Regions from separate parts of the Streptomyces sp. NPDC002845 genome, predicted to be linked through region 2. Evidence: predicted binding sites of a transcription regulator. Region 2 holds the regulator's gene; each other region holds the start of a gene.
The links. Region 2 encodes HrcA, which represses chaperone genes, less so after heat shock. Its sites were predicted from a motif close to TTNGCACTCNGNNNNNCNGAGTGCNAA; they were not measured.
Positions count from the first base shown of each region.

Region 1: groES (co-chaperone GroES) is a predicted target of HrcA. The motif match lies at 7,587-7,613, and genes of this name have one in related genera.
Region 3: ACWD3C_RS28960 (FmdB family zinc ribbon protein) is a predicted target of HrcA. The motif match lies at 1,827-1,853, and genes of this name have one in related genera.

Region 1 is NZ_JBSFUU010000001.1:59,160-68,906, reverse strand. It holds gene ACWD3C_RS00290 (WhiB family transcriptional regulator) at 1-170, shown strand, start outside; gene ACWD3C_RS00285 (LysR family transcriptional regulator) at 331-1,227, opposite strand; gene ACWD3C_RS00280 (MOSC domain-containing protein) at 1,308-1,994, shown strand; gene ACWD3C_RS00275 (multicopper oxidase family protein) at 2,130-3,665, shown strand; gene ACWD3C_RS00270 (SDR family NAD(P)-dependent oxidoreductase) at 3,675-4,448, shown strand; gene ACWD3C_RS00265 (ester cyclase) at 4,559-5,266, shown strand; gene groL (chaperonin GroEL) at 5,342-6,967, opposite strand; gene groES (co-chaperone GroES) at 7,132-7,440, opposite strand; gene ACWD3C_RS00250 (polysaccharide deacetylase family protein) at 8,126-8,968, opposite strand; gene ACWD3C_RS00245 (polysaccharide deacetylase family protein) at 9,136-9,747, opposite strand, start outside.
Region 2 is NZ_JBSFUU010000002.1:69,789-79,535, forward strand. It holds gene ACWD3C_RS01560 (SpoIIE family protein phosphatase) at 1-1,378, shown strand, start outside; gene hemW (radical SAM family heme chaperone HemW) at 1,501-2,733, shown strand; gene ACWD3C_RS01570 (DUF3097 domain-containing protein) at 2,850-3,659, opposite strand; gene ACWD3C_RS01575 (MBL fold metallo-hydrolase) at 3,704-4,444, opposite strand; gene hrcA (heat-inducible transcriptional repressor HrcA) at 4,717-5,733, shown strand; gene dnaJ (molecular chaperone DnaJ) at 5,734-6,873, shown strand; gene ACWD3C_RS01590 (nitronate monooxygenase) at 7,032-8,117, shown strand; gene ACWD3C_RS01595 (16S rRNA (uracil(1498)-N(3))-methyltransferase) at 8,114-8,863, shown strand; gene ACWD3C_RS01600 (S41 family peptidase) at 9,607-9,747, shown strand, end outside.
Region 3 is NZ_JBSFUU010000045.1:38,386-48,132, forward strand. It holds gene ACWD3C_RS28950 (potassium/proton antiporter) at 1-53, shown strand, start outside; gene ACWD3C_RS28955 (MFS transporter) at 436-1,665, shown strand; gene ACWD3C_RS28960 (FmdB family zinc ribbon protein) at 1,865-2,197, shown strand; gene ACWD3C_RS28965 (S-methyl-5'-thioadenosine phosphorylase) at 2,272-3,105, shown strand; gene ACWD3C_RS28970 (hypothetical protein) at 3,289-3,897, shown strand; gene mscL (large conductance mechanosensitive channel protein MscL) at 4,018-4,488, shown strand; gene ACWD3C_RS28980 (hypothetical protein) at 4,622-4,807, opposite strand; gene ACWD3C_RS28985 (GNAT family N-acetyltransferase) at 4,921-5,349, shown strand; gene ACWD3C_RS28990 (hypothetical protein) at 5,487-5,618, opposite strand; gene ACWD3C_RS28995 (P1 family peptidase) at 5,709-6,764, shown strand; gene ACWD3C_RS29000 (DUF6227 family protein) at 7,041-7,799, shown strand; gene ACWD3C_RS29005 (hypothetical protein) at 8,029-8,283, opposite strand; gene ACWD3C_RS29010 (PTS fructose transporter subunit IIABC) at 8,457-9,747, opposite strand, start outside.

The sequences.
Region 1 (9,747 bases), on a different contig from region 2:
TGAGATGCCCGGTCCGCGCAGAGTGCGCGGCCCACGCCCTGGCGGTGCGCGAGCCGTACGGCGTGTGGGGCGGGCTGACCGAGGACGAGCGCGAAGAACTGATGGGCCGGGCGCGCCACCGACTGGTGTCGGCGTCCGCCACGGGGAGCGACACCGCCTCGAACACCTGAAGGAACGTTTCTGCATCAGCGGTCACATGTCCTGTCCGCACGCCGGCGCACAGGACATGTGACCGCTGACCGCATGGCCGGGCACACGCGCGTGTGCCTCTGCTTCCGCCCCACGCGCGCGTACCCGTGCCTCCGTCACAGGCATCCCCTCCGGGTGCGCCTACCGGGCGGCAGCCCCGGCGAGTTGTTCCAGCGTCGCCGCCACCGCGGGCACGTGTGCCAGGTCCGGCAGGGTGAGCGCCACGATCTCCCGGCGTACGAGGGGCTCGACCGTCACCGTGCGCACCCCCTTCGCACGCACCGACTCGATGGCCAGCTCCGGCAGGACCGCGACCCCGAGGCCGGCGCCCACCAGGCCGACCACCGCCGGGTAGTCGTCGGTCGCGAAGTCGATGCGGGGCGTGAACCCGGCGCTCGCGCACACCTGGACCAGCTGTCCGCGACAGCGCGGGCAGCCCGCGATCCACGGTTCCCCGGCGAGTTCGCCGATGGCGACGGACTCCGTACGGGCCAGCCGGTGCCCTTCGGGTACGAGGCCGACGAGCCGGTCGGTGAGCAGGGGGCGTACGACCAGGTCGTCCCACTCCTCGACGCCCGCGGCGCCCTCGTACCGGAACGCGAGCGCGATGTCGCAGTCGCCGTCGCGCAGCATCTGCACGGACTTCGGCGGCTCGGCCTCCTCCAGGGAGACCCGGGTGCCGGGGTGCGCGGCGCGCAGGGCGGCGAGGGCGGTGGGGACGAGGGTGGAGCTACCGCTGGGGAAGGAGACGAGGCGGACGCGCCCGGCCCGCAGGCCCGCGATCGCGGCGACCTCCTCCTCGGCCGCGGTCAGCCCGGCGAGGATCGCGGCCGCGTGCCGGACCAGCGCCTCTCCTGCCTGCGTCAGCCGCATCTCGCGACCGGTGCGGACCAGCAGCGGCGTGCCCACGGACGCCTCCAGCGCCTTCATCTGCTGGCTGACCGCGGGCTGTGTGCAGCCCAGTTCGCGTCCCGCCGCCGAGAAGGAACCGGTGGTGGCGACGGCGCGCAGGACGCGGAGATGACGGGCCTCGATCACCCTCAGAGCATAAGTGACCCTTGGATGCGCTGCGGAATATCGCGTGGACGCTTTGACTGTCCGTCGCTTAGCGTGCCGTCATGAAGCTTCTTTCCCTGAACGTGGGGCGCCCCAAGGCCGTCAGATACACGGACCAGCCGGAGGGCGTGACAGGAATCGACAAGCAGCCGGTGGGCGGACCGCTACGGATCGCCGCGCCTGGCCCGAAGGGAGTCGGCGCCGGCGGAGTGGCCGGGGACGCGGTCTGTCATACGCGCCACCACGGCGGCGACGACCAGGCGGTGTACGCGGTCGCTCGCGAGGATCTCGACGGCTGGGAAGGCGAGTTGGGCCGGACGCTGCGCAACGGCATGTTCGGCGAGAACCTCACCACCGAGGGTCTGGACGTCTCCGGCGCGCTGATCGGCGAGCGCTGGCGGATCGGTCCCGAGGTGGTCCTGGAGGTCACCTGTGGCCGCATCCCCTGCCTGACCTTCCAGGAGCACCTGGGCGAACGGGGCTGGGTCAAGCGCTTCACGCGGCAGGGCGCGCCCGGCGCGTACCTCCGGGTCATCGAGCCGGGCGAGGTCCGGGCGGGAGACTCCATCGAGATCGTCCACCGCCCGGCCCACGACGTCACGGTGGCCCTGCAGTTCCGCGCCGTCACCACGGAAAGGGAACTCCTGCCCCGGCTGCTGGCGGCGGGGGACGCGCTGCATCCGGAGTCGCGGAAGGCCGCGGAGGAGCACGTGGCGAAGTACGGCGGGAGCGGCGAGGCGGGCGAGTAGCGCCGGCGGTGCCCGGAGTTCGGGCCCCGCACGGCTCCTAGGGGGAAACCCCGGGAAACGGACGGGGGTTGGATCAGGGGCCGGCCAGGGACGATCCCGGATGATCACAGGTCCGCGGGCGGGGACGCTCGAAGCATGTCTCGGCTCAAGCGGGTTCTCATCGTTCTCGGTTCGGTCGTCACCGTCGCCGCGGTGGCGGTCGGCGGCCTGTTCGCGTGGCTGTGGACGGGCGCCGATGTCAGCACGGTCGGCAAGGCGTCGTTCGACAACGCGCTGGCGATACCGCCGCTCGCGAAGTCGTCCGTCGACCAGGACGGCACGCGCGTCTTCGACCTGCGCATGCGGGCGGGCGGGACGGAGTTCGAGGCCGGGCGGAAGACGCCGACCTGGGGTTTCAACGGCACGTACCTCGGCCCGACGCTGCGTGCGGAGCGCGGTGAGAAAGTCCGCGTGCGCGTCCACAACGGGCTCGGTGAGGCCTCCACCGTGCACTGGCACGGCATGCACCTGCCCGCGCGGATGGACGGCGGCCCGCACCAGATGATCGCGCCGGGCGCCTCCTGGAGTCCGCGCTGGACGGTGGACCAGCCGGCGGCGACGCTCTGGTACCACCCGCATCCGCACGGCGCGACCGAGCGCCATGTGCAGCGGGGTCTGGCCGGCATGTTCCTCATAGACGACGAGAAGTCGGCGGGGCTCGCCCTGCCGAAGAGGTACGGCGTCGACGACCTCCCCGTCATAGTCCAGGACGTCCGCTTCGACGGCGCCCGGTTCGACCACGGCCGCGGGATCATGCAGAACGTCGGCTTCCTCGGTGACCGCACCATGGTCAACGGCACGCTGAACCCGTACCGGGAGGTCGGTGACGAACTCGTCCGGCTGCGGCTGCTCAACGCCTCGACGGCACGCACCTACGCCTTCGGATTCCCGGACGACCGCGACTTCTCACTGATAGCGACGGACGGCGGCCTGCTGGAGCGGCCGGCGGCCATGGACCGGATCCAGTTGTCGCCGGGCGAGCGGGCCGAGATCGTCGTACGGATGCGGGCGGGCGAGCGCGTGACGCTGCGCAGCTTCCCGCAGGACAACTACGGGGACGCCTGGCAGCGGCGGTTCAGTGGGGGCGACGACTCCTTCGACGTGCTGGAACTGCGGGCCGCGCAGCGCCTGCGCTCCTCTCCCGAACTGCCGTCCGAGCTGGTCGAGTCGGAGACACCGGACGGGGCGGACGCCGTGCGCGGACGGCACTTCGACCTGAAGAGGTCCGGGATCAACGGCCGCGCGATGGCCATGGACCGCGTCGACGAGACGGTCACGCGGGGAACGACGGAGGTGTGGACGGTCCGCAACAACAACGGCATGCCGCACAACTTCCATGTGCACGACGTGCAGTTCCGCGTCCTGGACGTGAACGGGGAGACACCCCCGCCCGCCCTGCGCGGCCCCAAGGACACGGTGTTCATACCCGACGGCACGACCATGCGGGTGGCTCTGCGCTTCGACGGTCCGGCGGATCCGGACACGCCGTACATGTACCACTGTCATCTGCTGTACCACGAAGACAGGGGGATGATGGGCCAGTTCGTGGTGGTCGAGAAGGGGCAGCGGGCCGGCATACCCGCGGGCCACGAGGCCCATGGGCGGGCGAAAGCGCACAGCCGGGGTCACTAATCTTGGGCCATGACAACGGCTCTGATTACGGGATCGACCGCGGGCATCGGTGCGGCCTTCGCGCGGCGGCTGGCGGCTGACGGCCACAACCTCGTCCTGGTGGCGCGCGACACCAAGCGGCTGCGTGAGCAGGCCACGGAGTTGCACGACCGGCACGGGATCGAGGCGGAGGTGCTGACGGCCGACCTGGCGACCGACAAGGGCATCGAGGCGGTGGCCGACCGGCTCGCCGACCGCAAGAACCCCGTCGACCTGCTGGTCAACAACGCGGGCTTCGGCAACAAGGGCCGCTATCTCGACGTGCCGATGGCCGACGAACTGAAGATGCTCAAGGTGCACTGTGAGGCGGTGCTCCGGCTGACCTCGGCGGCGACCGAGGGCATGCGGGAGCGCGGCCGGGGCGGGGTCGTGAACGTCGCCTCGGTGGCCGCGTTCGTGCCGCGGGGTACGTACGGGGCGTCGAAGGCGTGGGTCGTGCAGTTCACGCAGGGCGCGGCGCGGGACCTGGCCGGCACCGGCGTACGGCTGATGGCCCTGTGCCCCGGATTCGTCCGCACCGAGTTCCACCAGCGGGCCGGGATGGGCACCGACAACATCCCGGGCTGGATGTGGCTCGACGCCGACAAGCTGGTCACGGCGGCCCTCACCGACCTGGCCCGCGGCAAGGCGGTGTCCGTCCCGGACCCCCGGTACAAGGCGCTGATGGGTGTGGTGAAGGTGGTGCCGCGAGGGCTGCTGGGCGGGGTCTCATCGCGGACGGGGCGGAAGTACGGGCCTCAGTAGGCGCCCGGCGTCGAGAGATACATAGAGATACATCAGGAGAGGTGACGCCGCGTCCCCAGTGGGAAAATGGGCGTGACAACCGGAACCCAGGGGGGCCGGGAGGCGGCGTCATGACATTCGTACAGCTCATCGACTGCAAGACCAGCCGGTTCGACGAGATGAACCAGCTGATGGACACCTGGGTGGAACAGACCAGGGGCAAGCGGACCGCGACGCACAACATCATCGGCAAGGACCGGTCCGACGCGTCGCACTTCGTCGAGATCGTGGAGTTCCCGTCGTACGAGGAGGCTATGCGGAACTCGAACCTTCCGGAGACCGACCGGATCTTCCAGGAGATGGTGGCACTCTGCGACGAGATGCCGAAGTTCACGGACCTGGACGTCGTGCGGGACGAGCAGTTGTACGCCACCAATGCGCGCAAGGCCTTCGAAGCGATCGGCGCCAAGGGTGAACTGCCGCCGCTGAACGACCTGATCGTGGAGAACTACCACGACCACGACCCGGCCAACGAGCAGGACACCCTCGGGCTGGACAACATCCGGCGCGAGATGGAGATGTGGCGCAAGGCCTTCGACTTCACGTTCACCATCGAGGACCAGATCGCCGAGGGCGACCGGGTGTGCACCCGGTGGAGCTGGAACGGAACCCACAAGGGTGAGTTCCTGGGAATCGCGGCGACCGGGAGGAATGCCTCCATGACCGGCACGACCGTCTTCCGGTTCACTCCGGACGGGAAGATCGTCGAGGGCTGGTGGCAGTACGACCGGCTGGGGCTGATGGCGCAGCTCGGTGCGCTCGACGCGCTGGAGACCTAGGACGAGCGGACCGGACAGCGCTGAGGTCCGGTACCCCGAGGGGTACCGGACCTCAGTGCGACTTACCGACGTACGTCAGTGGGCGTGCCCGTGACCGTGGCCCGCGGCGGCCGGCTCCTCCTCTTCCTTCTTCTCGACGACCAGGGTCTCGGTCGTGAGGAGGAGGGAGGCGATGGAGGCGGCGTTCTCCAGGGCGGAGCGGGTGACCTTGACCGGGTCGATGACGCCGGCCTTGACCAGGTCGCCGTACTCGCCGGTGGCGGCGTTGAAGCCCTGACCCTTGTCGAGCTCGGCGACCTTCGAGGTGATGACGTAGCCCTCCAGGCCGGCGTTCTCGGCGATCCAGCGCAGCGGCTCGACGGCGGCCTTGCGGACGACGGCGACACCGGTGGCCTCGTCGCCCTCCTTGCCGAGGTTGCCCTCCAGGACCTTGACGGCGTGGACGAGCGCGGAGCCGCCACCGGAGACGATGCCCTCCTCGACCGCGGCGCGGGTCGCGGAGATGGCGTCCTCCAGACGGTGCTTCTTCTCCTTCAGCTCCACCTCGGTGGCGGCGCCGACCTTGATCACGCACACGCCGCCGGCCAGCTTCGCGAGGCGCTCCTGGAGCTTCTCGCGGTCCCAGTCGGAGTCCGTGGTCTCGATCTCGGCCTTGATCTGGGCGACGCGACCGGTGACGTCCTCGGACTTGCCACCGCCGTCGACGATGGTGGTGTCGTCCTTGGTGACCGTGACGCGACGGGCGGTGCCCAGCACGTCCAGGCCGATCTGGTCGAGCTTGAGGCCGACCTCCTCGGCGACAACGGTGCCGCCGGTCAGGGTGGCCATGTCGCCGAGCATCGCCTTGCGGCGGTCGCCGAAGCCGGGGGCCTTGACCGCGACCGCGTTGAAGGTGCCGCGGATCTTGTTGACGACCAGGGTCGACAGGGCCTCGCCCTCGACGTCCTCGGCGATGATCAGCAGCGGCTTGGAGGAGTTGGTCTGGATGACCTTCTCCAGCAGCGGCAGCAGGTCCTGGATCGAGGAGATCTTGCCCTGGTGGATCAGGATGTACGGGTCGTCGAGGACGGCCTCCATACGCTCCTGGTCGGACACCATGTACGGCGACAGGTAGCCCTTGTCGAAGGCCATGCCCTCGGTGAAGTCCAGCTCCAGACCGAAGGTGTTGGACTCCTCGACGGTGATGACACCGTCCTTGCCGACCTTGTCCATCGCCTCGGCGATGAGCTCGCCGACCTGCTGGTCCTGGGCGGACAGCCCGGCGACGGCGGCGATGTCGGACTTCTCGTCGATCGGGCGGGCGGTCGCGAGGAGTTCCTCGGAGACCGCGGCGACGGCGGCGTCGATGCCCTTCTTCAGGGCGGCCGGGGAGGCACCCGCGGCGACGTTCTTCAGGCCCTCGCGGACGAGCGCCTGGGCCAGCACGGTGGCGGTGGTCGTACCGTCACCAGCGATGTCGTTGGTCTTGGTCGCCACCTCCTTCACCAGCTGGGCACCGAGGTTCTCGTACGGGTCCTCGACCTCGACCTCGCGGGCGATGGTGACACCGTCGTTGGTGATGGTGGGGGCGCCGAACTTCTTGTCGATGACGACGTTGCGGCCCTTGGGGCCGATCGTCACCTTGACCGTGTCGGCAAGCTTGTTGACGCCGCGCTCGAGGGCGCGACGGGCGTCCTCGTCGAACTTCAGGATCTTCGCCATGGGAGCGTTGGCCCTCTCGGGAATCTAGAGGTGCTGTGGGTGCTATGGGTGAACGAACTGCGCCCCGGGCGCCCGGCTGATTGATGGTCGCGGGGAGCCAGGGGCGCAGCTGAAAGCAATGTGCTTCGAAGTGCCGGGTTTCTGGGGGTGACCCCCAGACCCCCCTACTTCTCGATGATCGCGAGCACGTCGCGGGCCGAGAGGACGAGGTATTCCTCGCCGCTGTACTTCACCTCGGTGCCGCCGTACTTGCTGTACAGCACGATGTCGCCGGTCTTGACGTCGAGCGGCAGGCGCTCGCCGTTCTCGAAGCGGCCCGGGCCCACGGCGAGGACGACGCCCTCCTGGGGCTTCTCCTTCGCGGTGTCCGGGATGACCAGGCCAGAGGCCGTGGTCTGCTCGGCGTCCAGCGGCTGGACCACAATGCGGTCCTCGAGCGGCTTGATGGCAACCTTGGAGCTGGCGGTCGTCACGATCCGACCTCCCCCTTCGGAGATCTCACGGGGTTAACTGTCTGAGGTGGCGACCAGGTCGATCCGTCGTCGCGGGTGCCGGACCTGCCCGTCGCGTTGTTGGCACTCTCCAGGGGGGAGTGCCAGACCTGAGACTATGACCGCGATTAGCACTCGGTCAAGCGGAGTGCCAATTGCCTGCGGCGCGGCGCGGCGTCCGGGGGTGCCCCCGGGCTGTTGGCGGCCGAGGGTGGCCGCCACCGCCGGGGCTCCGCCTGGACCCCCTGGGGGTGGGTGGGTTGTCTGCGGGTGGGTGGGGGTTGCTGTGGGATCGGCCTTCGGCCTCGTCCTCAAACGCCGGACAGGCTGAGGGTGCCCGGCCGGGGCTGCAAAGGCTCGGCGCAGAGTCGGGGCTTGGCGCGGGAGCAGAGAGGCTGGCGCGGGACTGGAGAGACCTGGCACGGGGCTGGAGAGCCTGGCCGGGCTGATGGGTGCTGCTCCGGGCTGGAGCCGCGCCCCTTCAGGGGCGCGGGGAAGTGCGCGACCAGCCACACACAACTCGCAGTCCCCCAACAACCCCGACACCCACCCCCTGTCGGGGTCCAGGGGGCGCAGCCCCCTTGGCGAGGTCGAAGGGGCGGCAGCCCCTTGGGATGGGACGGGTAGGGGCGGCGGGGGCGAGAAAGACATCCCCGCGCCCCCACCCTCAGAGGTAGTCCTCCAGTCTCCCCACCGTCAGCCCCTCCCCCTGGATGCGGCGGAGGAGCCGTGTCGTCAGCTCGGTCGGTGAGGGGCCGTGCAACTGCTCGGGGCCCCCGAAGTGGGCCAGGATGATGTCGCCGGGACGGAGGCGGGTGCCGGACTCGTGGCGCCGGCCCTCGGGCCGCGAAGCATGGGGCCGCAGACCGTCGGGCCGCAGGGAGGCCCGCCACAGCACGACGGCGGACACACCGCAGTCGGCGGCGGCACGAAGCGTGGTGTCGTCGTAGGTGCCGTAGGGCGGCCGGAACAGGGTCGCGCGGATACCGAACCGCTGCTTGAGCTTGTGCTGCTGACCGCAGATCTCGGCACGTTGCCCGGCGTACGGCAGGCCACGCAGAGAGGTGTGGTCGAGGGTGTGGTTCTGGACGCTCGCACCGACCGACCGGAGTCGGGCGAAGTGGGCGTACCCCGGCCCGGCGACCGTGTCCGTGAGGAACAGGGTGACCGGCAGCCGCAGTTCGCGGACGAGGTCGGCGAAGTGCGGGTCCCGCTCGGCGCCGTCGTCGTACGTCAGGAAGACGACCTTGTCGCGGGTGGGGACGCGGTCGACGACCGGCGCCAGCCCCGGGGCCGCGGCACGCGGGATGGACGGACGGTCGGGCACCTTCGGAGCCGGGGCGAGCGGCTCGTCCAGCCCCCAGCGCCGATGAGCCTCCTCCACCCGGGCGGAGGCATCCCCCACCGGCTTCCCCTCATCCCGCTCCCCCGGGCCCTCCCCCGGCCCTCCCGAACCTCCCGCCCCTCCCACCGGAGCGGCGAACTGACCGCACCCGGCGAGAACCAACATCACCAGCAGCCCCACGACCCCCGCACGGACACTCCCACCCCGCGCACGGCCACCCCCGACCCCCGCCCGAAGACCCCCACCCCCCGCACGAGCACCCACGCGCCCCACCCGGAGACCCTCACCCCCCACACGCGCACCCGCACCCGCACCCCCCGTACGCGACGCCCTCACAGGTAGTCCTCCAGCCGAGCCACCGCGTACCCCTTCGCCGTCACCAGATCCATGAAGCGCCGGACCATGTCGGGCATGGTCCCCCTCCAGTCGCCCTTGCCCCGGAAGTGGCTGAGGACGATGTCGCCGGGGTGGATGTCGCGGTCCCACTCGCGGTACTCCCAGCGGTCGGGGAAGACCTCCTCGTTCCACAGGGGGGCGTACGCGATGCCGCAGGACTTGGCGGCGCGCAGGGTGTCGGCGTTGTAGTTGCCGTACGGCGGGCGGAAGAGGGTCGGCCGTCTGCCGTACTGCTTCTCGATGACGTCCTGCATCCCGCAGATCTCGCGCTTCTGCCGGTCGTACGACAGGCCGGGCATGTAGCGGTGGTTGAGGGTGTGGTTGTTGAGGGAGACCCCGCTCGCCTGCATCCGCTTGAAGTACCGGTAGTCCTCCTTCACCAGGTAGTCGCTGAGGAAGGCGGTGTACGGGATCTTCAGCTCGCTCATCATCCGCAGGAACGCCGGGTCCTTCTCGGCGCCGTCGTCGATGGTGAGGAAGACGATCTTGTGCCGGGTGGGGACGGTGGTGAAGACCGGCGGCAGGTCCTCGTGCCCGTCGACCTCGAA
Region 2 (9,747 bases):
CCCCGCGCCGAAGCAGAGCATGGAGCGCGACCGGGAGTGGCTGAACCGAGGCGCCCTCTCCTTCCTCGCCGAGGCCTCCGACCTCCTCACCGGACAGCTCGACGAGGACCTCGTCGCCGCGCTCGCCGGACAGCTCCTGGTGCCGCGCCTCGCCGACTGGTGCGCGGTGTGGCTGGAGGACGAGGGCATGGGCTGGCGCGGTTCCGAGGGCGTGCTGCCCGCGGGGCCACGGCTCGCCAGGGTGTGGCACGTCAGCGAGAACCGCGTCGAGGAGCTCCGGGGCGCCCTGGAGAAGAACCCGCCCCGGCTGCCCGAATCGGTGCGGTCGCGGGCGGTGCCCGTGCCATGGCCCGGGGAGGAAGCGGACGCGGAGCCGGAGGCGGCGAGTGAGGCGACCGGGACGGCGCTCGCGTACCGGCTGATCGCGGGTGGCCGCCCGCTCGGCACCCTGGTCATCGGCCGGGCCGGACTGCAGCGCTTCCCCGACGAGGTCACCGGGCTCGTCGAGGACCTCAGCCGTCGGGTGGCGCTCGCGATCGGCGCGGCCCGGCAGTACGCGCGCCAGGCCACCATCAGCCGCATCCTGCAACGCGGGCTGCTGCCCGGCGCGGTCGCCGAGATCCCCGGCCTGCACAGCGCCCTCGTCCACGAGCCGTGCGACAAGGGAGGGCCCAGCGGCGACTTCTACGACCTGTTCCCGGCGGGCCACGGCCGCTGGTGCTTCGCGCTGGGCGACGTGCAGGGCAAGGGCCCCGAGGCCGCCGTCGTCATCGGCCTCGCCCGGCCCTGGCTGCGACTGCTCGCCCGCGAGGGGTACGACGTCGCCGACGTCCTCGACCGCCTCAACCAGCTCCTCCTCGACGACGCCACCGAGGCCTCCGACGCGGCGGCACGCGCACTGGTGGCCGCCGGAGGACCCGGGCTCGGCGCGGACGAGGGCCCGCAGAACCGCTTCCTCTCCCTCCTCTACGGCGAGCTGGAACCCTTCGACGGCGGGGTCCGCTGCACCCTCGCCTCCGCCGGACATCCGCTGCCGCTGCTCCTGCGCCCCGACGGCACCGTACGGACCGCCGCCGAACCGCAGACCCTGCTCGGCGTGATCGAGGACGCCACGTACGCCGCCGAGACCTTCGAGCTGCGCCCCGGCGACACGCTGCTCTGCGTGACGGACGGCATCACGGAGCGGCGCTGCGGGCCCCGGATGTTCGACGACGGGGACGGGCTCGCGGCCGCCCTCGCCGACTGCGCCGGCCTGAGCGCGCAGCGGATCGCCGCACGCATCCGGAGGCTGGTGCACGACTTCGGCGGACGGCCACCGGCGGACGACCTGGCACTGCTGGTCCTGCAGGCGCAGTACGAGCAGGCGCAGTACGAGTAGGACAGGATGAGTAGGGCCGGACGAACAGGACAGGACGAGAACAGGGCAGGACGAGAACAGGACAGGACGAGAACAGGACAGGACGAGTAAGAGGAGCGCGCCGGTGCTGGACAATGGAGGACATGCCTTCCGCACTCCCCGACGGTGAGCCCGTCCCCGACGACGGGTCGCTGCCCGCGCACGCCCTGGCCGGGTCGGCCGAGCGTCCCCTCGGGTTCTACCTGCACGTTCCGTACTGCGCGACCCGCTGCGGCTACTGCGACTTCAACACGTACACCGCGACCGAGCTGCGCGGCACCGGCGGCGTCCTTGCCTCCCGTGACAACTACGCCGAGACCCTGATCGAGGAGGTCCGCCTCGCCCGCAAGGTGCTGGGCGACGACCCGCGCCCGGTGCGCACGGTCTTCGTCGGCGGCGGTACGCCCACGCTGCTGGCCGCCGGTGATCTCGTACGGATGCTGGGGGCGATCCGGGACGAGTTCGGGCTCGCGGACGACGCCGAGGTGACGACGGAGGCGAATCCGGAGTCGGTTGATCCGGCGTATCTGTCACAGCTGCGGGCCGGCGGCTTCAACCGCGTCTCCTTCGGCATGCAGAGCGCCCGGCAGCACGTGCTCAAGGTCCTGGACCGTACGCATACGCCGGGGCGCCCCGAAGCGTGCGTCGCCGAGGCGCGGGCGGCGGGCTTCGAGCACGTGAACCTGGACTTGATCTACGGCACCCCGGGCGAGACGGACGACGACTGGCGGGCCTCCCTCGACGCCGCGCTCGGCGCCGGGCCCGATCATGTGTCGGCGTACGCGCTGATCGTCGAGGAGGGCACGCAGCTGGCCCGCCGTATCCGGCGGGGCGAGGTGCCGATGACGGACGACGACGTCCACGCGGACCGGTACCTGATCGCCGACGAGGTGCTGTCGGCGGCTGGATTTGATTGGTACGAGGTGTCGAACTGGGCGACCAGTACGGCCGGTCGTTGCCTGCACAACGAGCTGTACTGGCGCGGTGCCGACTGGTGGGGCGCGGGGCCCGGCGCCCACAGCCATGTCGGTGGGGTGCGGTGGTGGAACGTGAAGCACCCGGGGGCGTATGCGGCGGCGCTGGCGGCGGGGCGGACTCCGGGGGCCGGGCGGGAGCTGCTGTCCGAGGAGGACCGGCGGGTGGAGCGCGTCCTGCTGGAGCTGCGGCTTCGGGACGGCTGTCCGCTGTCGCTGCTACGGCCGGAGGGGCTCGGGGCTTCGCGGCGGGCGCTGTCGGACGGGCTGCTGGAGGCCGGGCCGTACGAGGAGGGGCGCGCGGTGCTGACGCTGCGGGGGCGGTTGCTGGCGGACGCGGTGGTGCGGGACCTGGTGGATTAGCCCCTGCCCCACCCCTTCCCGAAACCAGGGGACTCCGCCCTTCCCGAAACCAGGGGACTCCGCCCCCTGGCACCCCCGGATCGCCCTTCGGGCTCGTCCTCAATCGCCGGACGGGCTCAGGATCCCGGACCCGTCACGAAGTCGATCAACTCTTCCACGCGCCCCAGCAGCTCCGGCTCCAAGTCCCTGTAAGACCGCACCCGCCCCAGAATCCGCCGCTGCCACACCTCACCGGTGTTTTCCGGCCAGCCCAGGGCCCGGCACACCCCCGTCTTCCAGTCCTGCCCGTGCGGCACGCGCGGCCACGCGGGGGTGCCCACCGAGGACGGCTTCACGGCCTCCCAGATGTCGATGTACGGGTGGCCGACGACCAGGGCGTGTTCGCTGGTCACCGAGGCGGCGATGCGGGACTCCTTCGTGCCCGGGACCAGGTGGTCGACCAGGACGCCCAGGCGCGCGTCCGGGCCCGGGTCGAAGTCGGCGACGATCGAGGGGAGGTCGTCGATGCCCTCCAGGTACTCCACGACGACGCCCTCGATCCGCAGGTCGTCGCCCCAGACCCTTTCGACGAGTTCGGCGTCGTGGCGGCCCTCCACGTAGATGCGTCCGGCGCGGGCCACGCGCGCGCGTGCGCCGGGGACGGCGACCGAACCGGAGGCCGTACGGGTGGGGCGCGCGGGGGCGGACGACGGTCGTACGAGCGTCACCGCGCGGCCCTCCAGCAGGAAACCCCGCGGCTCCATCGGGAACACACGGTGCTTGCCGAAGCGGTCCTCCAGGGTGACCGTGCCGGCCTCGCAGCGGATGACGGCGCCGCAGAAGCCGGTGGTGGGCTCCTCGACGACGAGCCCCGGCTCCGCCGGGACCTCCGGGACGGGCTTGGGCTTCTTCCAGGGCGGGGTCAGGTCCGGGGAGTACTGGCGCATTCGGATGACGATAGGAGATGACGGTAGGAGAAGCCCGTACGCCATCAGCGCGACACGCCGAAGCGGCGCGCCAGCGCGTCCCGCTGTGCCCGCACGAAGGCCGCGTCGACCGTCGCCCCGTGGCCCGGCACGTACACGGCGTCCTCGCCTCCCAGGTCGAGCAGGCGGTCCAGGGCGGCGGGCCAGTGGGACGGTACGGCGTCGGGGCCCGCCTGGGGTTCGCCGGACTCCTCGACCAGGTCGCCGCAGAAGACCACCTCGGGGGAGGCCTCAGTCGCCGGTACGAACACCGCCAGGTCGTGGCCCGTGTGGCCCGGGCCCACGTTGGCCAGCAGGACCTGGAGGCCGCCTCCCAGGTCGAGGGTCCACTCGCCGGAGACGTGATGGCGGGGGCGTACGAGCAGGTCGGCGGCCTCGGCGGCCTCCCCGGCGGCCAGGCCGTGGCGGACGGCGTCGGCGCGCAGCTCCTCGCGTTCGTGGACGAGGACCGTGTCCAGGCCGACCGCGCCGAAGACCTCCACGCCCGCGAAGGCGGCCGCCCCGAAGACGTGGTCGAAGTGGGGATGGGTGAGCGCGAGATGTGTCACACGGGCGCCGCCCGGAAGCCGGCACGCCTCCGTACGCAACCGGGCGCCCTCCCGCAGGCTCGACCCCGCGTCGATCATGAGCGCGTGGCCGCCACCGCCGACGACCAGCCCGGCCGTGCAGTCCCAGCCGGGGAGGCGGCACCGCCCGACGTGCGGAGCGAGTTTCTCCCACCCCGCCTCTTCCCAAGTCACGGTCATACGCCGACGCTAGCCGGAGACCCTCGTCGCGGCGCCGCAACCCAGCCCATGACAGGCGCCGCAACCCAGCTCATGACATCGGCTTCATGGCATCCGCCATGACATCGGCTACGACATCGCAGGACACGTCCGTACACGTCGGCATGGACAAGGCGGGGCGGGCCTTGCCGGGGCCGTACCCCACCGCCGTACACTGGGCGGGGAGTGTTGGCACTCGCCCGGGGTGAGTGCCAAGGGGGAGTCGCGGGAGAGGCGAACTGGAGGTGTGCGCGATGCTCAGTGAACGCAGGCTCGAAGTGCTGCGCGCCATCGTCCAGGACTACGTGGGCACCGAGGAGCCGGTGGGTTCCAAGGCGCTCACCGAGCGGCACAGCCTGGGCGTCTCGCCGGCGACCGTCCGCAACGACATGGCGGTCCTGGAGGACGAGGGGTTCATCGCCCAGCCGCACACCAGCGCGGGTCGCATCCCCACCGACAAGGGCTACCGGCTCTTCGTCGACAAGCTGGCCGGCGTCAAGCCGATGACCGGGCCCGAGCGGCGCGCGATCCAGAACTTCCTCGACGGCGCCGTCGACCTCGACGACGTGGTCGGCCGGACCGTACGGCTGCTCGCGCAGCTGACCCGGCAGGTCGCCGTCGTGCAGTACCCCTCGCTGACGCGGTCGACCGTGCGGCACGTGGAGCTGCTGTCGCTCGCCCCCGCGCGCGTGATGCTCGTGCTGATCACGGACACGGGCCGCGTGGAGCAGCGCATGATCGACTGCCCGGCACCGTTCGGAGAAATGTCTCTCGCGGATCTGCGCGCGCGGCTCAACAGCCGGGTGGCGGGCCGCCGTTTCGCGGACGTGCCGCAACTGGTGCAGGACCTGCCCGAGGCCTTCGAGGCCGACGACCGCGGCGCCGTCTCGACCGTGCTCTCCACCCTCCTGGAGACACTCGTCGAGGAGACCGAGGAGCGGCTGATGATCGGCGGCACCGCCAATCTGACACGCTTCGCGCATGACTTCCCTCTCACGATCCGGCCGGTGCTCGAAGCGCTGGAGGAGCAGGTCGTTCTCCTCAAGTTGCTTGGGGAGGCGGGGGATTCGGGCATGACGGTGCGGATCGGTCATGAGAACGCCTATGAGGGACTCAACTCCACGTCCGTGGTCTCGGTCGGCTACGGTTCGGGCGGCGAGGCAGTCGCCAAGCTGGGCGTGGTCGGACCGACACGCATGGACTATCCGGGAACGATGGGAGCGGTACGAGCGGTGGCACGGTACGTCGGACAGATCCTGGCGGAGTCGTAAGTGGCCACGGACTATTACGCCGTACTCGGCGTGCGCCGCGACGCGTCCCAGGACGAGATCAAGAAGGCGTTCCGGAGGCTCGCACGCGAGCTGCATCCGGACGTCAATCCCGATCCGAAGACGCAGGAGCGGTTCAAGGAGATCAACGCCGCGTACGAGGTGTTGTCGGACCCGCAGAAGAAGCAGGTCTACGACCTCGGTGGCGACCCGCTGTCCCAGGCGGGCGGCGCGGGTGGTGCGGGTGGCTTCGGCGCCGGCGGTTTCGGGAACTTCTCGGACATCATGGACGCCTTCTTCGGTACGGCGTCCCAGCGCGGGCCGCGCTCGCGTACCCGGCGCGGCCAGGACGCGATGATCCGGCTGGAGGTCGAGCTCGACGAGGCGGCCTTCGGGACCACCAAGGACATCCAGGTCGACACGGCCGTGGTGTGCACCACGTGCAGTGGCGAGGGTGCCGCTCCGGGGACCACCGCGCAGACGTGTGACATGTGCCGGGGCCGTGGTGAGGTCTCTCAGGTCACGCGGTCCTTCCTCGGGCAGGTCATGACGTCGCGGCCCTGTCCGCAGTGTCAGGGGTTCGGGACGGTCGTGCCGAACCCGTGCCCGGAGTGTGCGGGGGACGGCCGCGTACGGTCCCGCCGGACCCTGACGGTGAAGATCCCCGCCGGTGTCGACAACGGCACGCGGATTCAGCTCGCGGGTGAGGGTGAGGTCGGGCCCGGTGGGGGTCCCGCCGGTGACCTGTACGTCGAGATCCACGAGCTGCCGCATCCGACCTTCCAGCGGCGGGGCGACGACCTGCACTGCACGGTCACCCTTCCGATGACCGCGGCGGCTCTGGGGACGAAGGTGCCGTTGGAGACGCTGGACGGGATGGAGGAGGTCGACGTCCGTCCGGGCACTCAGTCCGGGCAGTCGATCCCGCTGCACGGGCGTGGGGTCACCCATCTGCGCGGTGGCGGGCGGGGCGATCTTGTCGTCCACGTCGAGGTGCAGACGCCGAGCAAGCTCGATCCCGAGCAGGAGCGGCTCCTGCGCGAGCTGGCCAAGCTGCGGGGCGAGGAGCGGCCCACGGGGCAGTTCCAGCCGGGGCAGCAGGGGTTGTTCTCGCGCCTGAAGGACGCGTTCAACGGGCGCTGAGGCGCGCGCCGAGCTGTTGTGCCGGGGGCGGTGCGGCTGAGGTAGGGGCGGCGGGGGCGAGGACCCTCGTGGCTTGACCGGATGTCGGGGCTTGGGTGGGCTGGGGAGCCCGTCGGACCCGATTCGGACTTGTTCGGAGGACGTGACAACATGCCGTCATGTCCTCCGCGCTGACCGATCTCTTCGCTCACCCGATCGTGCAGGCCCCGATGGCGGGCGGAGTCTCCGTCCCGCAGCTCGCCGCGGCCGTGTCCGGGGCCGGCGGGCTGGGGTTCCTGGCTGCCGGGTACAAGACGGCCGACGGCATGTACCAGGAGATCAAGCAGCTGCGCGGACTCACGAACCGCCCCTTCGGGGTGAACCTCTTCATGCCGCAGCCGGAGTCTGCGGACCCGGCCGCCGTCGAGGTCTACGCCAACCAGCTGGCCGGAGAAGCCGCCTGGTACGAGACGGAGCTGGGCGACCCGGAGAGCGGGCGGGACGACGGGTACGACGCCAAGCTGGCCGTCCTGCTCGACAACCCGGTGCCTGTCGTGTCCTTCCACTTCGGCTGCCCTGCCCCAGAGGTGCTCCAGTCCCTCGCCCGCAAGGGCACCCGCACCCTCGTCACCGTCACCACCGCCGAGGAAGCGCAGGCCGTGGAGCGGGCGGGCGCCGACGCGGTGATCGTGCAGGGGGTGGAGGCGGGGGGCCACCAGGGCACCCATCGGGATGATCCGGAGAGGGACTGCGCGGGGATCGGGCTGCTGGCCCTCGTCGGGCAGGTGCGGGAGGCCGTCTCCCTGCCCATCGTCGCCGCCGGCGGCCTCATGCGCGGCAGCCAGATCGCCGCGGTGCTCGCCGCGGGCGCCTGCGCGGCGCAGCTCGGCACGGCCTTCCTCGCCACCCCCGAGTCCGGCGCCAACGCCGTGCACAAGGAGGCGCTCACCAACCCCCTCTTCGTCCGTACGGAGCTGACGCGCGCCTTCTCCGGCCGCCCGGCCCGCGGGCTCGTCAACCGGTTCATGCGCGAGCACGGCCCGTACGCCCCCGCCGCCTACCCCGAGGTCCATCACCTCACCTCGCCGCTGCGCAAGGCCGCCGCCAAGTCGGGCGACGCGCAGGGCATGGCGCTGTGGGCCGGACAGGGGCACCGGCTGGCGCGCGAACTCCCCGCCGGTCGGCTGGTCGAGGTACTGGCCGCGGAACTCGCCTCCGCCAAGGCGGCCTTGTCGGGACACCCCGCTGACGGGGGTGCCTCATGACCGCTCCCGTGTTCGTCGTGGAGGACTTCAGCGCGGGGGACGGCGGACGGTACGTCCTCGACGGGGCCGAGGGACGTCACGCCGTCTCCGTCAAGCGCCTGCGGGCCGGCGAGGACGTCGTCCTCACGGACGGACACGGGCGGTGGGCCGACTGCGTCGTACTCGGCACCGAGGGCAAGGACCGGCTGATCGTCCGGAGGGACGCCGTCGCGGAGGAACCCGAGGAGTCGCCCCGTATCACCGTCGTCCAGGCCCTGCCCAAGGGCGACCGCGGAGAACTCGCCGTCGAGACCATGACCGAGACCGGCGTCGACGCGATCGTGCCCTGGGCGGCCTCCCGCTGCATCACGCAGTGGAAGGGCGAGCGCGGGCTGAAGGCACTCGGCAAGTGGCGGGCCACCGCCCGCGAGGCCGGCAAACAGTCCCGCCGCGTGCGCTTCCCGGAGGTCGCGGACGCGGCAACGACCAAGCAGGTTGCCGCACTTCTCGCCAAAGCCGACTTCGCCGCCGTACTGCACGAGGACCGCGACCACGACAGCGAGCCGCTGGCCACCGCCGAACTCCCCGCCTCCGGCGAGATCGTGCTCGTCGTCGGGCCCGAAGGGGGCGTCTCCCCCGAGGAGCTGGCCCTGTTCGGCGAGGCAGGGGCGAAGGCGTACCGGCTGGGGCGCAGTGTCCTGCGTACGTCGACCGCCGGCACCGCGGCGGTCGCGCTGCTGCTCGGACGCACGGGCCGCTGGTCCTGACCGGTCTCCGGGGCGTGGCGGTATGAGACCTACCGCCGTACCCACGTCGGTGGCAGGCTGCTGCCCATGGGTGCGTTGAGGCGTTTACGGCACCGGTTGGGCGGGCGTCGGGTTCTGCTGGGAACAGCACTCGCCGTGGGTGCCGTCGTGGGCGCGTCCGCCTGCGAGGTCGGGAACGGACTGCCCGGCCGAGCAGCAGCCGGCCAGGACAGCCCGGGCCCACCGTGACCGTCACCAAGAGCATCTGGTGCCAGACGGACCCGCAGTGCTGGCCCGAGGGCAAGTAGGGCGGTAGGACAGTAGGGCAAGTGATCCAAACCGTCTGAAGACTGAGCAGGAGTGATTCTGCTCAGCCGCACGCCCCGAACGGTCTTGGGCGTACTGGTCCCCGGCGTACTCGACCCCGGGGCGGCGACACGCATCCTGTGCGTGGTCCGGGCCCGCGAGGCCCCCGCGGCCGGAGGCCGCTGATCGACGCTGCCCTGCGCGACCTCGCCATATGGGTACGGCCAGAGGCGACGGGGAGGCCCCGAACCATCACTCCCGTGGAGCGGGGGTCCCGCACGCTGGCGCCGTACCCGGCGTCCCAGATCGCACGATCACCGTAGCCCGAACGGCCCCAGGACGCCGCAAGCCCGTGAGTCGACCACCACACGATCGAGTTAAAGCTGCCTTGTGCGCACTCCTAGTCGAAAAAGCGCCAACCCCTGCCCTCAGGAACGCACGCTGCGTAAGGTGACCTGGTGACAGAGTCTGCACCGTCTGCGTACTTCCGGTATCCGCATCTGCATGGCGAGTCGGTCGCCTTCACCGCCGAGGACGACGTCTGGGTCGCGCCCCTCGACGGTGGCCGCGCCTGGCGGGTCAGCGTCGACAACGTCCCC
Region 3 (9,747 bases), on a different contig from region 2:
GCGGCAAGCTGGCCGGGTGGCTGGGGACGACGGGGAACGGGACCGCCGAGTAAGGGGCGCCAATTCGTTGCGGGTATGTTTCATGTCGTACGGTTGGCCGGTTCGCCACCCTTCAGGATGAGGTGGCGCGCTTTCCGCACGAACCGCCCGCAGGAGCCGATCATCACCGGTAAGTTCAGCTTGTCCGACAGCGAGATCGTCGGACCTACCGCCGGACGGGCGGAAAGTAACGCCTGTGGAGGCTCGTGTAAGACCAGTCCCTCTCGGGGGGCGGCTGGGGCCGATGAAGCAGGAACCCGCGGTGGCGCCGTACAGCGGTGCGGACCAGAATCGTCTGCCGAGCAGGCGAGGGCGTCAACAGGCGGCAGAAAGGCCAGGGCCGCCGCATCCACGGTCACTCCCGACCAACAGGGTGATCGCCCGGGGTACAGGAACCTGCTGTGCACCCCGGGCGCCTGGCGTTTCCTTCTCCCCGGCTTCGCCGCACGCCAGCCGTTCGCGATGCTGACGCTCTCCATCGTGCTGCTGGTGCAGCACACCACCGGCTCGTACGGGGCGGCCGGCGCCGTCGCCGCCGCGACCGGTGTCTCCATGGCGCTGTTCGCCCCGTACAGCGGCCGTCTCGCCGACCGCCACGGCCAGCGGGCAGTGCTGCTCCCCGGCGTCGTCCTGCACGCCCTGGCGGGCCTGACGCTGACGGCGCTGGCGCTGATGGACGCCCCCTTGTGGGCGCTGTTCGCCGCCGCCGTGCCCACCGGAGCCTCGGTGCCGCAGATCGGGCCCATGGTGCGGTCCCGTTGGGGTGTGAAGCTCCAGGGCTCGCCCCTGATGACGACCGCGGCGGCCTTCGAGTCCGTCACCGACGAGCTGACCTTCGTACTCGGCCCGCTGCTGGCGACCGCGCTGTGCACCACCGTGGACCCGGCGGCGGGCCTGGTCGCGGAGGCCTCGCTGACCCTGATCGGCGGCCTGCTGTTCGCCGCGCAGAAGAGCACCCAGCCGGCGCCCGCCGTCGAGGGGCACGCACGCGTGGAGCACGCCTCCGCTCTGTCCGTCCCCGGGGTACGCGTACTGATCGTGGCCTTCCTGGGCATCGGCTCCGTCTTCGGCGGCATGCAGGTCTCGCTCGCCGCGTTCTCCGAGTCGATCGGCGAACCCGGCATCAACGGCGTCCTGTACGGCGTCTTCGCCGCGGGCAACATGCTCTCCGGGCTCGCGTGCGGCGCGATCGCCTGGAAGGCGGCCCCGCAACAGCGGCTGGTCATCGGGTACGCGGCCCTCGCGCTGGCCGCCGCCGGCCTGTGGACCGCCCACTCCGTGGTGGTCCTCGCCGGGCTCGGCCTGCTGGTCGGCATGTGCATCGCGCCCGCCCTGATCACCGGCTACACCCTGGTCGACAGCCTGGTCCCGGCGGGCGCCCGCACCGAGGCCTTCACCTGGCTGACCGGCGCGGTCGCCCTCGGCCAGGCGGCCGCCGTCACGGCCGCCGGACAACTGGAGGACCGCCTCTGGGACGGCGCCGGATTCCTGGTCCCGATGGCCGGAACGGCCCTTGCCCTGGCGACCGTCGTAGCCCTGCGCTCGCGGCTGGTGCCGCCGCGCATGGCCAGAGTGGTCACGCGCGGCGCGGCCCATCGCGAGCCTGTCGCGATCGGTGAGATGTGACCCGCAAATTTCCAGGAACAGGTCACTGTGACTCCACCGCTTGAGCGGCTTCCCACTTGGGCGCGAAGGCCTTCGTGGCGGTCAAGCCCTGACCGCTGCCCGTAGGCAGGTGACGCACGTTACTCCAACGTACCGACAGCGCGGGTTAGTATTGACGATCGTTAGCACTCATCGAGTGAGAGTGCCAGGAGGAAGACCAGTGCCGACGTACCAGTACCAGTGCACCGAATGCGGTGAGGGCCTCGAAGCGGTGCAGAAGTTCACCGACGACGCCCTGACCGAGTGCCCCAGCTGTAGTGGACGCCTGAAGAAGGTGTTCTCCGCGGTCGGCATCGTCTTCAAGGGCTCCGGCTTCTACCGGAACGACAGCCGTGGCTCCTCGTCGAGCAGCAGCCCGGCGTCGTCCACGAAGTCGTCGGACTCTTCGTCCTCGTCCGACTCGAAGTCGTCGTCGACCTCTTCTTCGTCGTCGGCCTCGTCGTCGTCCTCGTCCACGGGCTCTTCCTCCTCCAGCAGCAGCTCGGCCGCGTAAGGCTTTTCTTACGAGACCCTGTCGTCGTACGGCGGCAGGGTCTTCCGTGTTCCGGGCACGGTTAGGGTGCGGGCATGGCGAACGCAGAGATAGGTGTCATCGGCGGCTCGGGCTTCTACTCCTTCCTCGACGACGTGACCGAGATACAGGTCGACACCCCCTACGGCCCTCCCAGCGACTCCCTCTTCCTGGGCGAGATCGCCGGGCGACGGGTCGCCTTCCTCCCCCGTCACGGGCGCGGCCACCATCTGCCGCCCCACCGCATCAACTACCGCGCCAACCTGTGGGCGCTGCGGTCGGTCGGCGTGCGGCAGGTCCTCGGGCCGTGCGCGGTGGGCGGGCTGCGGCCGGAGTACGGGCCGGGCACCCTCCTCGTACCGGACCAGCTGGTGGACCGTACGAAGTCACGGGCCCAGACGTACTTCGACGGCCTGCCGCTGCCCGGCGGCACCATCCCGAACGTCGTGCACGTCTCGCTGGCCGACCCGTACTGCCCCATCGGCCGCAAGGCCGCGCTGGAGGCGGCGCGCGGTCGGGACTGGGAACCGGTGGACGGCGGCACGCTGGTCGTCGTGGAAGGGCCGCGCTTCTCCACCCGCGCCGAGTCGCTGTGGCACCAGGCGCAGGGCTGGTCCGTGGTGGGCATGACCGGCCATCCCGAGGCGGCGCTCGCCCGGGAACTGGAGCTCTGCTACACGTCGATGACCCTCGTCACCGACCTCGACGCAGGCGCCGAGACCGGGGAGGGCGTCTCGCACGAGGAGGTGCTCCAGGTGTTCGCCGCCAACGTCGACCGGCTGCGTGGGGTCCTCTTCGACGCGGTGGCCGCGCTGCCGGGCAACGGGACGCGGGACTGCCTGTGCTCGAAGGCGCAGGGCGGGATGGATCCTGGGTTCGAGATGCCGTAAGCGGGGGGTGTGAGGGGTTCGCGGTGCCATGGGCGGCGATGGGGCCGTAGGGGGTTCGGTGGGGTGGAACTTCCCGTTCGGGTGAGGGAGTTGTCCACAGGCCCGGCGGTCGTCCACAGGCGTCGGCGGGATTCACCGCGAGGCCTCATCGTGGGAACGCAATCCGATCTCACGCAGCAGGTGGTGGTCCCTGTGTCCCTCCCGTTCTCCACGTCGTCATCGTCATCGTCCGCGTCCGCGTCCGTCCCTTCGCAGCCGTCCGCACTTTCGCAGCCGTCCGGCTACCGCCCGCCGGGTACGGACGCGCCGCCCACCTGCGAGGTGCCCCACTTCGCTCCGCTGCGGGTGCGCGCGGGCCGGTATCAGTTGCGGCGGTTCCTCCGATGCCGGAGGCGGGCCGTGGCCGTGGGGCTGGCCGTGACCGCGGTGGCCCTGGTGGCGGCGGGGCCACGGGACGCCGAGCGGGTACGGGGGCATCCGGTGGCCGACCCCGTACGGGAGCGCCGGGCCGCTGAGACGGTGGCGGCGCCGGTGCGGATCGCCGACGGGGCGACCGTACGGCTGCTGCGGCCCGGTGACCGGGTCGATGTGATCGCCGCCGAGGAGTCGGTGGCGGGCGGCGGTGATGCCCGGGTGGTCGCGCGCGGGGCCCGGGTGACGAAGGTGCCGGTGGCGGACGTGGCCGAGAGCGGGGCACTGGTGGTCCTGTCCGTGCCGCGGACCACGGCGGCACGGCTGGCGGGCGCCGGTGCGACCTCGCGGTTGGCGGTGACACTGTGCCGAGTCTGCTGAGTGCCGGCGCCGAGCCGGCGTCAAGCCCCTCGTTCGAGGGACCCGATTGGACAGCCCTGTCATGCCCTGCCGTAGGTTGCGGAGTCGTTTGTTCCACAACTTGTGCAGAGGGGCCTCGTGGTGAGCCAGAAGAAGGAGCCGAACGTTTGGGAGGGCTTCAAGGCCTTCCTGACGCGGGGGAACGTCGTCGACCTGGCCGTCGCGGTGGTCATCGGTGCGGCCTTCACCAACATCGTCAACTCGGTGGTGCAGGGCATCATCAACCCGCTGGTGGGGGCAGTCGGCACGAAGGACCTCGACAACTACACCTACTGCCTCAAGGACCCCTGCACGGGCAGCGGCGACGACGCGACCGGCATCCAGATCATGTGGGGCTCCGTGCTCGGCTCCACCCTCAGCTTCGTGATCACCGCGGCCGTCGTCTACTTCCTGATGGTCCTGCCCATGTCCAAGTACCTGGCCCGCCAGGAGGCCCGCCGCAAGGCCAAGGAAGGCACCCACGAGGCCATCGAGGTCACCGAGCTGGAGGTCCTCAAGGAGATCCGCGACGCCCTGGTGGCCCAGCGCGGCTCCGGCCACGACCGCGGCTAAGCGCTCCGCTGGCTGTGTCGATATGCGGCTCCGCCGCGGGGCCGCATCTGTACACAGCCCCGCGCCCCTTTGGGGCGCGGCCCAACCGCAGCGGACTTCGCCCGACCTGCTTAGGCAGGGTCCTTCGGGGGTGTCAGAGGTGGTGGGGCGGCTTCTCGTCGAGGAAGCGCTTCAGGTCGGCGGCGCCGTCGTTCTCACCACCGCCGCTCCACTCGCCCCACCCGTGGTCCGTGTCGTCCGACGACGACCGGCCAAGCGGGTCGTCGAAGACCAGCGCGGCCTTGGGATCGCGCGATTCGGGGGCGGGAGCGGTACTCATGGGTCCAGGGTACGGGTCCGGGGCGGGGAGGGTGGCGAGGCCGGAACTGGTGATCATTTCCGGGTCCTGCTGTGGGGGAGGCCGGGGCGAGGGTGGCGGTCTACGCTCGCGCCATGACGATCACGTATGAGTGGCGGGGCGACTTCGACAACGCGGCCGTCGATGCGCTGCACGCAGCGGGCTTCAACCATCGGACCTCGGATGCCGATTGGCTGGCTCGGGTGCACCGCCACAGCCTCGGCTGGGTCTGCGCACGCCATGACGGTGACCTCGTCGGTTTCGTGAACGTCGCGTGGGACGGCGGCGTCCACGCGTTCATCCTGGACACCGTGGTCGCAACGGGCTACCGCCGCTCGGGGATTGGAACCGGGCTTGTCGCAGAGGCCGCACGACAGGCCCGTACGGCCACATGCGAATGGCTGCACGTCGACTTCGAGGACGACCTGCAGTCGTTCTACTTCGACGCCTGCGGGTTCAAGCCGACGCCCGCGGGTCTCATCGCGCTCCGAGGCGGCCTCGCCGCAGTGCGCCCCGGGCCATGAACAGCAGTGTCGATCCGGAGAGTCCTGCCGGTCGCGTCGTCAGTTTCCTCGCTGTTGGAGGGAACGCGACCGGTCCGCCGCACGCCCCTGACACGCGAACGGCCCGTCACTGCCCGCCACTTCAAGGTGGGTCCGGCTCAGCAGGCCATGCCGCCCGCCGCCGTGCCGACGGTGATCGCGTGGACGTTCCTGGGCCACTGGGCGGTGCCGACGGTGCCGGCGGTGGGGATCGTGATGGCGCCGACCGTCGCGACCGGGACGACGGTCACGGTACGGATGGTGACGAGGGAGGAGGCCGCGCGGAGTCGCGAGGGAACATTGGCCCCATGACGAACGACGCGATTGCCTCCCCAACGCCCATGGAACCCACGGCGCCCAAGCGGTCCAGGAAGGTCGGCGCGCTGACAGACATCGCCGGCCTGCGGGTCGGGCACGCCACCCGGATCGGCGGAGGCCGGCTCACCGGGACCACGGTCGTGCTGGCGCCGGAGGGTGGTGTCGTGGCGGCGGTGGATGTGCGGGGCGGCGGGCCCGGTACCAAGGAGACGGACGCGCTCGATCCGCGGAACGTGGTGCAGAAGGTCGAGGCGGTGGTGCTGACCGGGGGCAGTGCGTACGGGCTGGACTCGGCGTCGGGGGTGATGGCCTGGCTGGAGGAGCGCGGGCGCGGGGTGCGGGTGGGGCCCGATCCGGCGCACGTCGTGCCGGTGGTGCCCGCCGCCTGCGTCTTCGACCTGGGCCGGGGCGGTGACTTCCGGGCCAGGCCCGACGCGGACACCGGCCGGGCCGCGGTCGAGGCGGCCGCCGCGAGCGAGCCGGGCGGCGCGGTCGAGGAGGGGTGCGTGGGCGCGGGTACGGGCGCGGTGATCGAGCACATCAAGGGCGGCGTCGGCACCGCGAGCGTCGTGCTCGGCTCGGGGATCACGGTTGCCGCGCTGGTGGTGGCCAACGCGGCGGGGTCGGCGATGGATCCGGAAACGGGGGTGCTGTACGGGGAGTTGCTCCAGGGAGGGCGTGCGGCGTATCCGGCGGCCGAGGTCCACGAAGCCGCGCGGCAGCGGCTCGCCGAGGTCGCCGCGAGGAACGCCCCTCCCCCGCTGAACACGACCCTCGCCGTGGTCGCCACCGACGCCGACCTCACCCGCGCCCAGGCCCAGAAGCTCGCGGGCACCGCCCACGACGGCATCGCCCGCGCCGTACGCCCGGTCCACCTTCTCCACGACGGCGACACGGTCTTCGCCCTGTCGACCGGCGCCCGGCCCCTGCCACCGGAGGGCCCACTAGCCCTGAACGGCGTCCTCGCGGCCGGCGCGGACGTGGTGACCCGGGCGATCGTCCGGGCGGTACGGGCGGCCGAGTCGGTGGAGGGGCCGGGCGGCGTGTGGCCGTCGTACGGGGAGCTCTACGGGGGCTGAGGCATGCTGCGCTTCCGGCCCCAGGGTGAAGGGAAAACTGGTGCTTTCCCCAGCAGCACGGTCGCGCCCGGCGGGGATCGGGGGATCGGCAACCGGTTCGGCGTCAACTGCCGTCTGACCAAAGGGTTCTGTGAGATTCGTCGGGCCGTGCGGGAACTTTCCGTGCGGCCCTCGCGTTTTCCCGGCGTACGTTTTCTCGGTTCCCGGACATGATGTCCTACCGAGGGGCTACGGTATGCACCCACAAGGTGACATGCAGCAACGCCGGGAGAAACCTTGAGCGTTCCGTACGAGACGGCAGCGTACGAGCCACCCGAGTCGCCCGAGTCTCCGGAGGAGCACCTCGCGCGACTCCTTGGCCGCGCCCTGAACTCCTTCGAGCTGCCCGACGAGACGATACGGCAGCTCGACTGCGCGCTGGCCCATGACAGTTCGCTGCACTCCGCGCACTACAGCACGGGGCTGCACCGAGCGACGTACCGGCACACCTGGCTGCTCGCCGACGGCTCGGCGCTCACGCTGTGGGAGCTCGCGCACAACACGGCGTCCGGCGGCGAGACCCAGCACGAGGTGTACGCGGACGAGGAGGAGCTGCGGATCGCCACCGCGCGGCTGCCGCTGCCCCCGGACGCGCCGGACTTCGAGCTGCCGGTGACGGTGGAGCTGGAGCCGGTGCCCGAGCCGGGCCACGAGTACGTCGCCGACGACTCGGCGGACCACGCGCGGCGGCTGCTGCGGCGCGCGGAGAACCCGGACCCGCCGGGGGACGACCTCGCCGCGCTGCTGCTGCGGACCGCGTTCGCGCACGAGATCACCCAGGCCTTCGGCCGCCCGAACAGCCGTCCCGGCCGCCCCGGGCCGAACTTCTCGCTGTACGAGCACGCGTTCCTTCTCGCCGACGGGCGCGAGATCTCCCTGTGGGAGGTCGAGCACACGGCGACGCCCGACGGGCGGCACATGTGCGAGGTGTATGTGACGGAGGACGCGGCTCGGGACGCGATGGAGAGGCGGGCGTCGAGGCTCGGCCTCGGCTGAGAGTCCCCGGACGGGACTGAGGGTTCCTCGGCCTCGGCTCAGAGTTCCGCGGCCCCGGCTCAGAGTTCCGCGGCCCCGGCTGAGGGTTCCGCGGCCCCGGCTCAGAGTTCCGCGGCCCCGGCTGAGGGTTCCGCGGCCCCGGCTGAGGGTTCCGCAAACGGCTCTCGCCGAGTTCTGCGAACACCGCGTTCTTACGACCGGCCCCGTCGAGTTCCGCGAACGCCGAGTTCTACGACCGGCCTTCGCTCAACCGCCGCACCAGCCCCGCGAACGCGTCCCGCTCCGCCGGAGTCAGCTCGACGCTCTCCACGTGCGGAGCGGAGCGGCGGCGCTGGTGGGGCAGGGCCCGGAGGGCGGCGAAGCGGCGGCGGTGCAGGTCGCTGTCGCGGCGCAGGATGCGGACCAGCACGGCGACCCAGATGGCGGCCGCCGCGGCGAGGGCGACCACGCCCACCACTTGGAGGATCGACACGTGCTCAGGCATGGGCCCAGTAGACACCACGGTCCGGGCCTTTGAGGGCGGACCGTGACGCATCTCGCAGGTGAGGCGAACACCTCACAGCGGATGTAAAGGTACAGCGGACGTAAAAGTACGCGACGGCCGCAGCCCCCTGTCACGAAGACACGAGGACTGCGGCCGTCGTAACGGTCACGGGTTCAGGCCGCGACCGGCTCCTTCGACTCGGCCTTGGCTGCGGAAGCGGCGGGACCGCCCGCCGCGCCGCCCGGCTGGGTCTTGCGCATGCCCTTCAGGACGATGACGAGCCCGGCCGTAACCGCCGTACCGACCGCGATGGCCAGCAGGTACAGGAACGGCTTGCCGATCAGGAACGTGACCCAGATGCCGCCGTGCGGAGCACGCAGCGTCGAGCCGAACGCCATGGTCAGCGCACCGGTGACCGCGCCGCCCGCCATGGAGGCCGGGATGACCCGCAGCGGGTCGGCGGCCGCGAACGGGATCGCTCCCTCGGAGATGAAGGAGGCACCGAGGACCCAGGCCGCCTTGCCGTTCTCGCGCTCGGCGGTGGTGAACAGCTTCTTGCGGACCACCGTCGCGAGGGCCATGCCCAGCGGGGGAACCATGCCGGCCGCCATGACCGCCGCCATGATCTTCATCGCGGAGTCGCTGGGTGCCGCGACCGCGATGCCGGCCGTCGCGAAGGTGTAGGCCACCTTGTTGACCGGGCCGCCGAGGTCGAAGCACATCATCAGGCCGAGCAGCACGCCGAGCAGGACGGCGTTGGTGCCGGAGAGGCCGTTCAGCCAGCTGGTCAGGCCCTCCTGCGCCTCGGCGATCGGCTTGCCGATGACCACGAACATCAGGAAGCCGACGGCGATCGACGAGAGCAGCGGGATCACGACCACCGGCATGATGCCGCGCAGCACCGGTGGGATGTTGACCCGCTGGATCGCGAGGACCACACCACCGGCGATCAGACCGGCGGCGAGACCGCCGAGGAACCCGGCGCCGATCGTCAGGGAGATCGCACCGCCGACGAAGCCGGGCACGAGACCTGGCCGGTCGGCCATGCCGTACGCGATGTATCCGGCGAGGACCGGGACGAGGAAGCCGAAGGCCGCCGCGCCGATCTGGAACAGCAGGGCGCCCCAGCTGTCGATCTGGCCCCAGTCGAAGTGCTCGATGACGGACGGGGCCTCGTTGATCTGGTAGCCGCCGATCGCGAAGCCGAGGGCGATGAGGAGACCACCGGCCGCGACGAACGGAACCATGTAGCTCACGCCGGACATCAGCCACTTGCGCAGCTTGGTGCCATAGCCCTCACCGGGCTCGCCGGCCCGCTCCACCGGCGTACCGCCGGGCTTGGCGGCCGTGGCCTCGCCGCGCTCGGCCTTGGCCCGGACCTCGGCGATCAGCGCGGCGGGCTTGTTGATGGCCGCCTTCACGCCGGTGTCCACGGTGGGCTTCCCGGCGAACCGGTCCTTCTCC